2 regions of the Streptomyces sp. NPDC093586 genome follow, and region 2 is predicted to be linked to the other one. Evidence: riboswitches for the same ligand, from Rfam matches in the RefSeq annotation. Region 2 holds a riboswitch; the other holds the start of a gene.
What was found. A riboswitch is a leader RNA that binds a small molecule or an ion and turns the genes downstream of it on or off. The one in region 2 is predicted to bind S-adenosylmethionine.

Region 1: linked by a shared signal. The riboswitch ahead of thrC (threonine synthase) and the one ahead of ACIRFH_RS14950 (aminotransferase class V-fold PLP-dependent enzyme) in region 2 are both predicted to bind S-adenosylmethionine.

Annotation. Positions count from the first base shown of each region.
Region 1 is NZ_JBIWJA010000010.1:197,414-201,797, reverse strand. It holds gene ACIRFH_RS14090 (cold-shock protein) at 319-522, opposite strand; gene ACIRFH_RS14085 (MoaD/ThiS family protein) at 963-1,238, opposite strand; gene thrC (threonine synthase) at 1,235-2,539, opposite strand; SAM riboswitch class I at 2,558-2,713, opposite strand; gene ACIRFH_RS14075 (glucosyl-3-phosphoglycerate synthase) at 2,853-3,821, shown strand; gene ACIRFH_RS14070 (hypothetical protein) at 3,905-4,384, opposite strand, start outside.
Region 2 is NZ_JBIWJA010000011.1:183,221-187,604, reverse strand. It holds gene ACIRFH_RS14960 (cytochrome bc complex cytochrome b subunit) at 1-791, shown strand, start outside; gene trpD (anthranilate phosphoribosyltransferase) at 923-1,987, shown strand; SAM riboswitch class IV at 2,071-2,187, shown strand; gene ACIRFH_RS14950 (aminotransferase class V-fold PLP-dependent enzyme) at 2,369-3,751, shown strand; gene ACIRFH_RS14945 (Lrp/AsnC family transcriptional regulator) at 3,964-4,245, opposite strand; gene ACIRFH_RS14940 (rhomboid family intramembrane serine protease) at 4,242-4,384, opposite strand, start outside.

The DNA of each region.
Region 1 (4,384 bases), on a different contig from region 2:
GTCCCTCCAGGACTGGGGGTGATTCCTTCGGACCGCGCCCGCGCCCGCGACGGACGGCTCGCCGGCCTCGTGGGTTCCTTTCCCACCCGGCCCGCGGGCCTCACCGACCCGGTCCTTCGTTGTCACTCTCACCATCAGAGTGCTAACGCCAATGATTAGCACTCGGCACCATCGAGTGCAAGCGCCCGTCGGGGATCGAGCGGGTGCTCAGCCCCCGGCGAACACCGGCGGGCGCCCGGATCCGGGCAGGCCGAAGGGCCCGCACCCCAGGGGTGCGGGCCCTTCGGAGAAGACCGTCGGCCAGCGTGGCCGCACGTCTCAGGCGCTGAGGCGGACCATGTCGGCCTGCGGGCCCTTCTGACCCTGCGAGATCTCGAACTCGACCCGCTGGCCTTCTTCGAGGGTGCGGTAGCCGTCCATCTGAATCGCGCTGTAGTGGACGAAAACATCCGCACCACCGTCGACCGCGATGAAGCCGTACCCCTTCTCCGCGTTGAACCACTTGACGGTGCCCTGAGCCATGCCTAACTCCCCTATTACTGGCCCTTGCACAGACCCGCACTTCGCGGATCCGGGTCAGACCTCGCCCCCCGATGGGTGGGGGCGTGCGCCGGAACGCGTCGACCGCGGCTGAATGTATCTGCACAACTGCCGTCTGCAACAGGTCAATCGGACGAGAAATCCGGACGCAGCCGGTCCGGAATATGGCGAGAATTCACCTGATTCCGGGTCAAGTCGGGCTGCACAAAGTGAACAAAAGCCGCGAAATGTGCCCACACTTTGGCTACATCTTGTCGGGCCTGCGGCAGGAATTCCGGGCGCCGGCCGGGGAGGCCGGGAGCGCGTTCCCCAACTCTACCGCGCTCAACCACATGGAATTACCCCCTCCACATCTCTCGCGGAGGGGGCAATTCCAGGAACTCTGCGTGTCACCGATCGCCGAAGGCGATCGAAGCGGCGGGTCAGCCGCCGGCGACCGCCGGGATGATGGACACGCCGGCGCCGTCCGGCGTCGCCGTCTGCAGGCCCTGCTCGAAGCGGACGTCGTCGTCGTTGACGTAGACGTTGACGAAGCGGCGCAGCTTGCCCTGGTCGTCCAGGACGCGGGCGGCGATGCCGGTGTGGTTCTTCTCCAGGTCGGAGATGACCTCGGCGAGGGTGGCGCCCTCGGCGGCGACCTCGGCCTTCCCGCCGGTGTAGGTGCGCAGGATGGTGGGGATGCGAACGGTCACGCTCATGATGCGAGGCCAGCCTCTCGGAAGGAGTCCAGGGTGGGGCGGATCGTCGCGGTCAGGCCGGTGCCGGCCACCGCGTCGAGGGTCTTGAGGCCGTCACCGGTGTTGAGGACGACCGTGGTGAGCGTCGGGTCCAGGACGCCGTTCTCGATCAGCTTCCTGGTGACGCCGACCGTCACACCGCCGGCGGTCTCCGCGAAGATGCCCTCCGTGCGGGCGAGCAGCTTGATCGCGTCGACGACCTGCTCGTCGGTCACGTCCTCCACCGCGCCGCCGGTGCGGCGGGCGATGTCCAGGACGTAGGGACCGTCGGCCGGGTTGCCGATCGCCAGGGACTTGGCGATGGTGTTCGGCTTCTGGGGGCGCACGACGTCGTGCCCCGCCTTGTAGGCGGTGGACACCGGCGAGCAGCCCTCGGCCTGCGCGCCGAAGATCTTGTACGGCCTGTCCTCGACCAGACCGAGCTCGATCAGCTCCCGCAGGCCCTTGTCGATCTTCGTGAGCTGGGAGCCGGACGCGATCGGGACGACGATCTGGTCGGGCAGCCGCCAGCCGAGCTGCTCGCAGATCTCGTACGCGAGGGTCTTGGAACCCTCGGCGTAGTACGGCCGCAGGTTGACGTTGACGAAGCCCCAGCCCTCGCCGGCCGGGTCGCCGATCAGCTCGGAGCAGAAGCGGTTCACGTCGTCGTAGTTGCCCTCGATGCCGACGAGTTCACCGCCGTAGACGGCGGCCATGACGACCTTGCCCTGCTCCAGGTCGTGCGGGATGAACACGCAGGAGCGGAAGCCGGCCCGGGCGGCGGCGGCGCCGACGGCCCCGGCGAGGTTGCCGGTGGAGGAGCAGGACAGGGTGGTGAAGCCGAAGGCGCGGGCGGCCTCCAGGGCCTGGGCGACGACGCGGTCCTTGAAGGAGTGCGTCGGGTTGCCGGAGTCGTCCTTGACGTACAGGCCGCCGGTGACGCCGAGTTCGCGGGCGAGGTTGTCGGCCTTGACGAGCTTGGTCCAGCCGGGGTTGATGTTCGGCTTGGTCGCCACGTCCGCGGGGACGGGCAGCAGGGGGGCGTAACGCCAGATGTTCGCGGGGCCCGCTTCGATCCGCTTCCGCAGTTCCTCGGCGTCGTGGCCCGAGAAGTCGTAGGCGATCTCCAGCGGGCCGAAACACTCCTCGCAGGCGAAGACCGGGCCGAGGGGCACGCGGTGGCCGCATTCGCGGCAGGAGAGCGCCGCGGCGGGGCCCAGGTCCACGGGGGAGGCGGGGGAAGCGGTGGTGTCGGTGCTGCTTGCGACAGTCTGCACAGCCATGTGAGGCGAGGCCCTTTCTCCTCATCTTCCTCACGACGCATCTCGCCGTGAGACGGATTTGGCACCTTCCCTAGCCGGGAGCCTCGCGCCGCGATCGACGGCGATCCGCGAGAACCGACTGGAGGGTTGCCGGGGCTTCATCGGGCCGTGTCCCTCTGCCCCTCTGGATGAGCGGTATGTGGTTGTTTTTCGCGTCACGCGGCGACCCCGGCATGCACCGGCCGGCCGCGTTGTTCAAGACTGTAACCGAAGGCCACGACAGTTGAGACAGTCGTCCGAACCGCGAGATGGATCACGAAGGAGCCCACCGACCGTGCTGGAAGAAGTCGAGCGCTGGCTTGGCACACGCTCCTGGTCCGTGGCAGACCGCACGCTTTCCCAGATCATGGCCGCCAAGCGCGCCACGGGCCAGTCGGTCAGCGTGGTGCTGCCCGCGCTCGACGAGGAGGCGACCGTCGGCGACATCGTCGCGGTGATCCGCCGCGAGCTGATGCACCGGGTCCCGCTCGTCGACGAACTCGTGGTCGTGGACTCCGGGTCGGCCGACCGCACGTCGGCGGTGGCCGCGGCGGCGGGGGCGCGCGTCGTGCACCGCGACGAGATACTCCCGCGCATCCCGGCCGTGCCCGGCAAGGGCGAGGTGCTGTGGCGCTCGCTGCTGGTCACCGGCGGGGACATCGTCTGCTTCGTCGACGCCGATCTGCGCGAGTTCTCCGCCGACTTCGTCTCCGGCATCGTGGGCCCGCTGCTCACGGACCCGGAGGTCCACCTCGTCAAGGCGATGTACGACCGCCCGCTCGCGCAGCCCGACGGACACACCACCGAAGCGGCGGCCGGCCAGGGCGGGCGGGTCACGGAACTCATGGCCCGGCCGCTGCTCAACATGCACTGGCCGCTGCTGGCCGGCTTCGTCCAGCCGCTCGGCGGCGAGTACGCGGCCCGCCGCTCGCTCCTCGAACAGCTCCCCTTCCCCGTCGGCTACGGGGTGGAGCTGGGCATGCTGGTCGACGCCCTGCACCTGGTGGGCCTGGACGCCCTCGCGCAGGTCGACGTCGGCGTCCGCAGGCACCGGCACCAGGACGGGCAGGCCCTGGGCCGCATGTCCGCCGCGATCTACCGCACCGCCCAGCTCCGGCTGGCCCGCGGCCATCTGGTCCGGCCGTCCCTGACCCAGTTCGAGCGGGGCAGGGACGGTTTCGAGCCGCGCACCTACCCGGTGGACACCGAGGAGCGGCCGCCGATGGCGCAGATCGCGGAGTACGCGGCCCGGAGGGTGGCGTGAGCCCTCCGGGGCCGCTCCGGAACCGCTCCGGAACCGCTCCGGAACCGCTCCGGAACCGCTCCGGGGGGCCGGGTCCGCCCGCGTCAGCCGGTGACGCCGTCCGACCAGCGCCAGCGGCCGGCGGAGTCCTCCTCGCAGGTCAGGTACTCGCCGCCGCGGCCGTGGGTGCTCAGTCCGCGGTGCTTCTCGGCGCAGAACTGGCCGTCGGCGTAGCAGTTGCCCGCCGGGCTGGTGAGCTCGCAGGCGCCGGTGCCCGTGCCGCCGCCTCCGCCGGAACCGCCCGTGTCCCGGGTCTTCCCCGGTTCGGGGGTCGGGGTGGGCTCCGGGGTGTGCAGCAGGCGTCCGGCGCAGTCGCGGCCGTCGCGGGCGACGGTGAACGTCACGGTGCCCGTCCCGCCGCTCTGCTCGCAGACCTTCTCGCCCGTGCCCCAGGAGGAAGCGGTCCGTCCGGTGCCCTGGAGCCGGACGGCGTGGTCGAGGCCGGCCTCCTTCGCCGCGAGGACGGCCGCCCCGACGCCGCGGCCGGTGAAGTCCGGCAGCGTGGCGGTGGTCGGGGTGGGGGT
Region 2 (4,384 bases):
TCGCCGGCCTCGTGACGGTCAACCCGATCTGGGCCCTCGGTCCCTACCGGCCCGACCAGGTGTCCACCGGTGCCCAGCCCGACTGGTACATGGGCTTCGCCGAGGGTCTGGTCCGCGCCATGCCCGGCTGGGAGATCAACTTCTGGGGTCACACGCTGGTCCTGGGCGTGTTCGTCCCGCTGGTGATCTTCGGTATCTTCCTCGCGGTCATCGCCCTCTACCCGTTCATCGAGGCGTGGGTGACCGGCGACAAGCGCGAGCACCACATCCTGGACCGGCCGCGCAACGCCCCGACCCGCACGGGCCTCGGCGTCGCCTGGGTGACCGCGTACATCATCATGCTGATCGGCGGTGGCAACGACATCGTCGCCACGCACTTCCACCTGTCGATCAACGCGGTGACCTGGTTCGTCCGGATCGGGTTCTTCGTCGGCCCGGTGATCGCCTTCGTGATCACCAAGCGGATCTGCCTCGGCCTCCAGCGCCGCGACAAGGACAAGGTGCTGCACGGACGCGAGTCCGGCATCATCAAGCGCCTGCCGCACGGTGAGTTCATCGAGGTCCACGAGCCGCTCAGCCAGGGCGCGCTGCACACCCTCACGTCGCACGAGCAGTACAAGCCGGCCGAGATCGGGCCGACGGTCGACGAGAACGGTGTCGAGCGCAAGCCGACGAGCGCGCAGAAGCTCCGCGCCAAGCTCAGCAAGGCGTACTACGGCGAGGGGTCGCAGATCCCGAAGCCGACCGTCGAGGAATACAAGGAGATCACGAGCGGCCACGGCCACCACTGACCCTCCAGCGTCGCCACACCACGGTCGAAGGGCCCCGTCCGGTCTGCGGACGGGGCCCTTCGCCGTGCCCGGGGGCTGGATAGGGTGGGACCACACTCCCTTTCCACGACGCACACGATCAGGAGCGGCTCATGAGCGCTGTGACCCCCGCTGGAGGCGACAACGCGGCGGGCCGCTCCTGGCCCGCCCTGCTGAACGGCCTGCTCGACGGCCGCGACCTGTCCGCCGACGACACCGCCTGGGCGATGGACCTGATCATGCGCGGCGAGGCGACCGACGTGCAGATCGCGGGCTTCGCGACGGCGCTGCGGGCCAAGGGCGAGACCGTCGACGAGATCTCCGGCTGCGTGCGCTCGATGTACGAGCACGCGCACGTCATCGAGGTGCCCGGCGAGACCGTCGACATCGTCGGCACCGGCGGCGACGGCGCCAGGACCGTCAACATCTCCACCATGTCGGCCATCGTCATCGCCGGCACCGGCGCGAAGGTCGTCAAGCACGGCAGCCGTGCCGCCTCCTCGGCCTCCGGCGCGTCCGACGTGCTGGAGAAGCTCGGGGTCAATCTGGAGCTGACGCCGAAGCGGGTGGCCCAGGTCGCCGAGGAGGCCGGGATCACCTTCTGCTTCGCCGTCAAGTTCCACCCCGCGCTGCGCCACGTGGCGACCGCGCGCGGCCAGCTGGGCGTGCGGACCGTGTTCAACTTCCTCGGGCCGCTGACCAATCCGGCGAAGGTGAAGGCCCAGGCGGTCGGTGTCGCCGACCCCCGGATGGCCCCGATCATCGCCGGGGTGTTCGCCGAGCGCGGCAACTCCTCCCTGGTGTTCCGCGGCGACGACGGCCTCGACGAGCTGACCACGACCTCCACCTCCCGGGTCTGGGTCGTCCGGGACGGCACGGTGACCGAGGAGGCCTTCGACCCGCGGGACGTCGGCCTCGAACTGGTGCCGGTCGAGGCGCTGCGCGGCGCCGACGCCTCCTACAACGCCGACGTCGCCCGCCGTCTGCTGGCCGGCGAACCGGGACCCGTCCGGGACGCGGTGCTGCTGAACTCGGCGGCGGCCCTGGTGGCCCTGAAGCCCGGCGACGGGCCGCTGACCGAGCGGATCAGGGCCGGTATGGAGCAGGCCGCCGCATCCATCGACTCCGGCGCGGCCAGGCGGACCCTGGAGCGCTGGGTGGCCGCCAGCAACGCGTAGGGCCCCGCCCGGACGGTGCCGACCGTCCCGCGATCCGGACTCGGGTTGCGGGGCGGCGATCACTTCACGTACGTTCCTTCCCAGGTCATGAGTGACAGTCATGAGGCCCCGGCCGACTGTCCGGCAACCCTCCGTCCGTGGCGGGGTGCCCCGGGTGAAGACCAGGTCGTGGACAGCAAGGTCCACGGCAAGCGCGGATCCCTCGCGCGCTGTCGACAGCGTGGGTCCAGGGGTCCTGGGTCGTCCGAGGGAGTTTCCCGTGAATCAGCGAATGCGATAGGGCCGCAGAGCCCCGCCTCCGCATCCCCCTTTTCCTTTCCGTCCCGCGCTCGAGCCGTACGCGCTCGCGTGGCGACGACCTCTGCCTTCACGGGAGTACCCATGTCCGTCTCCGCCGTCGCCGCCGACCAGTCCGTCCGTGCCCCGCTGCCCGTCCTGGGCCGGGACGTCACCGTCCCGCTCGTCACCGGCGGCGAGGTCGCCTACGCCGCGCTCGACTACGCCGCCAGCGCCCCCGCGCTCCAGCGGGTCTGGGACGACGTCGCCGCCTACGCCCCGTACTACGGCAGCGTGCACCGCGGCGCCGGGTACCTCTCGCAGCTGTCGACCGACCTGTTCGAGAACGCCCGGAGGACCGTCGCCGAGTTCCTCGGCTGCCGGGACGCCGACCAGGTGGTGTTCACCCGGTCCACCACCGACTCCCTGAACCTGCTCGCCGCAGCCCTCCCGGCCGGCTGCCGGGTCTTCGTCTTCGAGACCGAGCACCACGCCTCGCTGCTGCCCTGGCGGGACGCGGACGTGACCTACCTCGACGCCCCGAGCAGCCCCGCCGAGGCCGTCGAGACCCTGGAGCGCGCGCTCGCCGCCCGCGAGCCGTACGGGCCCGCCCTGGTCTGCGTCACCGGTGCCTCCAACGTCACCGGCGAGCTGTGGCCGGTGCGCGAGCTGGCCGCCGCCGCGCACGCCCACGGGGCCCGCATCGTGCTGGACGCCGCCCAGCTCGCTCCGCACCACCCGGTCAGCGTCCGTGACCTCGACGTCGACTGGGTCGCCTTCTCCGGGCACAAGCTGTACGCCCCCTTCGGCTCCGGCGTCCTCGCGGGCCGCGCCGACTGGCTGCGCGAGGCGGAGCCGTACCTCGCGGGCGGCGGGGCCAGCCGCAGCGTCAGCCGGCGCGCGGACGGCGGCGTGGACGTGCAGTGGCACGACAGCGCCGCCCGCCACGAGGCCGGGTCGCCCAACGTCATCGGCGCCTACGCCATCGCCTCCGCCTGCAAGACGCTCACCGAGGCCGGGTTCGACACGCTGGTCGCCCGCGAGGAGTACCTGATCCGCAAGGTCCGCGAAGGGCTCGCCGAGGTCCCCGAGGTGCGAGTCCTCTCCCTCTTCGGCGACGACGCCCCCCGCGTCGGCGTCCTCTCCTTCGTCGTCGAGGGCTGGAACAGCTCCCACTTCGCCGCAGCCCTCTCTGCCGAGTACGGCATCGGCGTGCGCGACGGCCTGTTCTGCGCCCACCCGCTGGTGCGCACCCTGCTCGGCAGCGACCCGCAGACGCAGGGCGAGTGCGGCGCCCCCGAGGCGGCGCCGGGGGAGAAGTCCCTCAACGCCATCCGGGTCAGCTTCGGCGCGGGCACCCCGGACGAGCACGTCGAGCGGTTCGTGAACGCCGTCAAGGAGCTGGTGAGCGACGGCGCCCGCTGGAACTACCGCACCGAGGACGGGCGTTGCGTCCCGGACACGTCCGGCGCCGGCACGGCCGCCTGAGCCTTTCGCGCCGGCATCCTCTCCGGAGGGTGCCGGCGCGGGCGAGTGCGGTCTCCTCGGTCCCCCAGGGCCTGATCCGAACGGCGGGCCCTAGTGCCGCGGCAGGCGACGTTCGCCCGGTGAGGAGCGGCGTCCGGTGCGGCGAGTGGGGGCACCCCCTCCGGGGGAGCGTGCCGGGCGTCGCGACGGGGCGGACGTCGCCTGCCGCGGCACTAGTTGTCCAGGCCGATCGCGAAGGCCGCCTCCAGGTCGTGCTGCGAGTAGGTGCGGAACGCCACGTGCGTGTCCGTGCCCTCCACGCCCGGGATCTTGCTGATCCGGCCGGGGATGACCTCCGCCAGGTCCTCGTGCTGGTTGACCCGCACCATCGCGATCAGGTCGTAGGTGCCGGTGACGGAGAAGACCTCGCTGACGTTCTCCAGCGAGGCGATCTGCTCCGCGATCTCGGGGATCCGGTCCACGCTGGTCTTGATGAGGACGATCGCGCTGATCACGGCTGGTTCTCTCCCTCGGGGGCCGTCGCTGGAACGTCCCCAACTGTAGTCCCACCTCCGAACCGCACCCAGGCGAAGACGAAGCCCAGCCCGAAGCCCACCAGATGCGCGAGGTAGGCCACTCCCGGCCCGTCACCGG